DNA from 2 places in the Variovorax terrae genome. Region 2 is predicted to be linked to the other one. Evidence: predicted binding sites of a transcription regulator. Region 2 holds the regulator's gene; the other holds the start of a gene.

Evidence for each region. Region 2 encodes sigma-54, which starts transcription at its own class of promoters, with help from an activator protein. Its sites were predicted from a motif close to TGGCANGNAANCTGCTTT; they were not measured.
Region 1: the regulator sigma-54 is predicted to act here: its motif matches at 1,448-1,465, upstream of MMF98_RS19885 (TorF family putative porin).

What each region holds. Positions count from the first base shown of each region.
Region 1 covers NZ_JALGBI010000003.1:108,801-110,999, forward strand. Annotated here, with positions in the region: gene amt (ammonium transporter) at 1-236, opposite strand, end outside; gene glnK (P-II family nitrogen regulator) at 265-603, opposite strand; gene MMF98_RS19885 (TorF family putative porin) at 629-1,411, opposite strand; gene MMF98_RS19890 (YifB family Mg chelatase-like AAA ATPase) at 1,641-2,199, shown strand, end outside.
Region 2 covers NZ_JALGBI010000003.1:710,846-713,044, forward strand. Annotated here, with positions in the region: gene lptB (LPS export ABC transporter ATP-binding protein) at 1-296, shown strand, start outside; gene MMF98_RS22735 (RNA polymerase factor sigma-54) at 391-1,944, shown strand; gene MMF98_RS22740 (Bug family tripartite tricarboxylate transporter substrate binding protein) at 2,042-2,199, opposite strand, start outside.

The DNA of each region.
Region 1 (2,199 bases), 600 kb from region 2:
AGCATGGTCGAGGTCAGCATCCAGGCGGTGTCGCCGGTGTCGAGCTTGGGCGCCGGTGCAGCAGCGGGGGCCGCAGGTGCGGCCGCCGCCGCGGGCGCTGCGGCTGCAGCGGCAGGAGCCGCCGCAGAGGCGGCAGCGGCCGCAGGTTCCGAAGCAGCCGGCGTTTGCGCCAGCGCTGCCGTGCTGCCGGCGAGCAGACCGATTCCCAGCACGAGGGAGGCAAGTAGTTTTTTCATGTTCGTCTCTTTCTTGAGGGCTGCAGATTTACAGCGCTTCCTTGCCGGTTTCGCCGGTGCGGATGCGGACGACCTGCTCCAGGTTGTATACGAAGATCTTGCCGTCGCCGATCTTGCCGGTGCGGGCCGCAGCCTCCACCGCCTCGATCACGCGCTCGACCAACTCGTCGGCCACCGCCGCTTCGATCTTGACCTTGGGCAGAAAGTCCACCACGTACTCCGCGCCGCGGTACAGCTCGGTGTGGCCTTTCTGACGGCCGAAGCCCTTGACTTCGGTCACGGTGATGCCTTGCACCCCGATGCCGGAGAGGGCTTCGCGCACCTCGTCCAGCTTGAACGGTTTGATGATGGCCGTTACGAGTTTCATGTCTTCTCCTCGACGGGTTAAGGAATTAGAAATTCTTCTTGAGGCCCAGCACCAGGGTGCTGCCGGCCAGGTTCTTGGTGCCGGTGCCCGGCAGGGTGTAGTCGAAGCCCTGCTTGCTGCTCCAGTTGGTGCCGACCAGGGTGGCGCTGACCACCAGGCCGTCGAAGTCCTTGTTCAGGGCCAGCGAGTAGTCGGTGTAGGAGGTGGCGTTCTTGATGGTCTGGCTGCCGATGTGCGGCACGATGGAGAAGCCGTTGCCCAGGTCGAACGTGGCGCTCAGGTCGAAGTAGCCGCTGCCCTTGCTGTTGGGCGTGCCGAACAGGTTGGTCGTGCTCTGCGAGTACTTGGCCGTGACCGGGCCGAACGACAGGGCGCCGTACAGCTCGAAGGTGTTGGCGTTGGCAAAGCCGGCCGTGTTGCCCAGGTTGTTGCCGGCGTACCAGTATTGCAGGCCGCCGACGTCGAACGAGACGGAGTCGGTGATCGAGCCCTTGTAGCCGCCGTACAGGTCGATCTCGATCGGGCCCTTGGTGGTGTTGGGGTTGGCCGTGCTGTCCTTGATCCAGGAAATGGTGGAGCCCCAGGTGCCCAGGTAGAAGCCGCTCTTGTGCGCGAAGTCGATGCCGCCCTGCAGCGCCGGCTTCTTGCCGGTCTGGGAGATGCCGCGGTAGCGGTATTCGGTCACGGCGCCGATGTTGTAGGACAGGGTGTAGTCCGGCTCTGCGGCAGGCGCCGCGGTCTGGGCAAAGGCAGCACCGGACACGGCCAGCAGGGACAACAGCATCGTTTGAGTAGCTTTCAATTTCACGAGGTTCTCCTAACAAGAAAAAAGGGACACCGGTGCTAAGCAGGGAGCGTGCCAAAGTTAACGTCCCATGAACGCCTGTCTCTTTCTGCGTCCTCGCAACAGGGGGCTGCCGCGTTACTCCTTTCAGTCATAGAAAAACGAAAGCACCTGCCGAGCACGTTTTTGGTGCGCCTTCGCGTCCGCCTCGCCGCACAGGTACAGTGCGCACTCAATTGGGGAGTTGGTTCTCATGAGCTTGTCTTTGGTGCAAAGCCGTGCCCTGCTGGGGCTGGAAGCGGCGGCCGTCACCGTCGAGGTGCATCTGGCCAATGGCCTGCCGAGCTTCACGCTGGTGGGGCTGGCCGAGGTGGAGGTTAAGGAGGCGCGCGAGCGGGTGCGCAGCGCGCTCCAGAACTCGGGCCTCGAGTTTCCCCACAACAAGCGCATCACCGTGAATCTGGCGCCGGCCGACCTGCCCAAGGATTCGGGCCGCTTCGACCTGCCGATCGCACTCGGCATCCTGGCCGCCAGCGGCCAGATCGACGCCGCGCGGCTGGCCGGCCACGAGTTCGCGGGCGAGTTGTCGCTGTCGGGCGAGCTGCGGCCGGTGCGCGGCGCGCTGGCCATGAGCCTGGCCCTGCGGGCGCAGCAGGCCCAGCCCCGGCTGGTGCTGCCGGCCGCCAGCGCCGAAGAAGCCGCGCTGGTGCCCGGCATGCAGGTCTATGGCGCCCGCCACCTGCTCGACGTGGTGCGCCAGTTCCTGCCCGCGCCGAAGGAGGCCGCGCCCGCCGAGGACGACACCGGCGGCT
Region 2 (2,199 bases):
GCCGCGTGGAGATTGCGCGCGCGCTGGCCACCCAGCCGCGCTTCATCCTGCTGGACGAGCCGTTCGCCGGCATCGACCCGATCGCCGTGATCGAGATCCAGCGCATCATCGGCTTCCTGAAGTCGCGCGGCATCGGCGTGCTCATCACCGACCACAACGTGCGCGAGACCCTGGGCATCTGCGACCACGCCTACATCATCAGCGACGGCCACGTGCTGGCCCAGGGCACGCCCTCGGAGATCGTCAACAACGCCGACGTACGCCGCGTGTACCTCGGCGAGCATTTCAGGATGTGATGGCTTCCGCCCGCTGTCTGCCCATGGCGCGCGGCCGCCGCACTTGCTCGGAGAGCGGCCGTTCGCTGCCTTTGGCCGCGGGGCCGCAGCTGCCGTGAAACAAGGCCTTTCCCTTCGCGTCTCGCAGCACCTGGCGCTCACGCCGCAGCTGCAGCAGTCGATCCGGCTGCTGCAGCTGTCCACGCTCGAGCTGAGCCAGGAAGTCGAGCAGATGCTCGACGACAACCCCTTTCTCGAACTCACGCTGGACGAGGCGCCGCGCGAGGAGTTCGGCCTCGCGCAGGCCGATGCGCCGGCGCAGGACGACGGCCACGAGGCCGAGGTTGCTCCTGATTCGATAGCAAACTATCAAGGCGACACAGGGACCTCTGCTCCCAATGATTCAGAAAACCCGGCGGCGGCCGAGGATGCGCCGGATTGGGAGGGCGATGGCGGCATCGACATCGCCCCCGACGACAGCGAATGGGGCGGCGACGCGCCCGCGCGCAAGAACAACAACCATGACGGCGACGACGTCGACGCCACCGAACTCGCGCGCAGCCAGGAATCGCTGCAAAGCCATCTGCACCGCCAGGCGCTGGCGCTGCGCCTGGACGACACCGACCGGGCCGCCCTGAGCTTCCTGATCGAGTCGCTCAACGACGATGGCTACCTGGAAGACTCGCTCGAGGCGCTGGCCGTCAGCCTGGCCGGCGACGACCTGGAACAGGGCGAGGAGTTGGTGCACCGCTTCACGGTGGCGCTGCACCTGCTGCAGCACCTGGAGCCCACCGGGGTGGGCGCACGCACGCTTAGCGAGTGCCTGACGCTGCAGCTGAACGCCCTGCCGCGCACCGTGCCGGACCGCGATACCGCCCTGGCGCTGTGCGCCCTGCCGATCGAGCTGCTGGCGCGGCGCGATGTGAAGCGCCTGGCCCAGCTGTGCGGCCACAGCGAGGCCGACGTGCGGGCCGCGATCCCGCTCATCACCCGGCTCGAGCCCAAGCCGGGGCGGCGCTTCGTCGACGTGGAGCGCAACATCATCGTGCCCGACGTGATCGTGGTCAAGGCGGGGCGCGGCGCGCAGGTGCGCTTTCGCGTGCAGCTCAACCCCGACGTGATGCCACGCCTGAAGGTGCACGACATCTACGCCAACGCGCTCAAGTCGCACAAGGGCGAGGGCCACCAGGCGCTGCAGCAGCGGCTGCAGGAGGCGCGCTGGTTCATCAAGAACATCCAGCAGCGCTTCGACACCATCCTGCGCGTCTCCAACGCCATCGTCGAGCGCCAGAAGAACTTCTTCGTGCACGGCGAGCTGGCGATGCGCCCGCTGGTGCTGCGCGAGATCGCCGACGAGCTGGGCCTGCACGAGTCCACCATCTCGCGCGTGACCACCGCCAAGTACATGGCCACGCCCTACGGCACGTTCGAGCTCAAATACTTCTTCGGCTCGGCCCTGGGCACCGAGACTGGCGGCAACGCCTCCAGCACCGCGGTGCGCGCGCTGATCAAGCAGTTCGTGGCCTCCGAGAGCACGAAGAAGCCGCTGTCGGACAACCAGATTTCCGAGATGCTCAAGGAGCAGGGCATCGAGTGCGCGCGCCGCACGGTGGCCAAGTACCGCGAGGCGCTGCGCATCGCGCCCGCCAACCTGCGCAAGGCGCTGTAGCGGCGGCCGGCTCGACTGCTCGTCGCGCACCCCGGCGCGCCGCCTCAGCGAGGAGGGGAGGACGTTCCAGCAGGTGAAGGGCGCGCCGCGGCGCCGCTCAGTCTTCCGCGGTGAACCCGGTCGACTGCACGATCGCGCGGTAGCGTTCCCAGCTCGACTTGACCGCGGCGCCGAACTCGGCCACGCCCTGCGCATCGGCCTCGGTGCCGAGCTGGGCCAGGGCCTCGATGCCCTTGTCCGAGCGCACATAGCCCG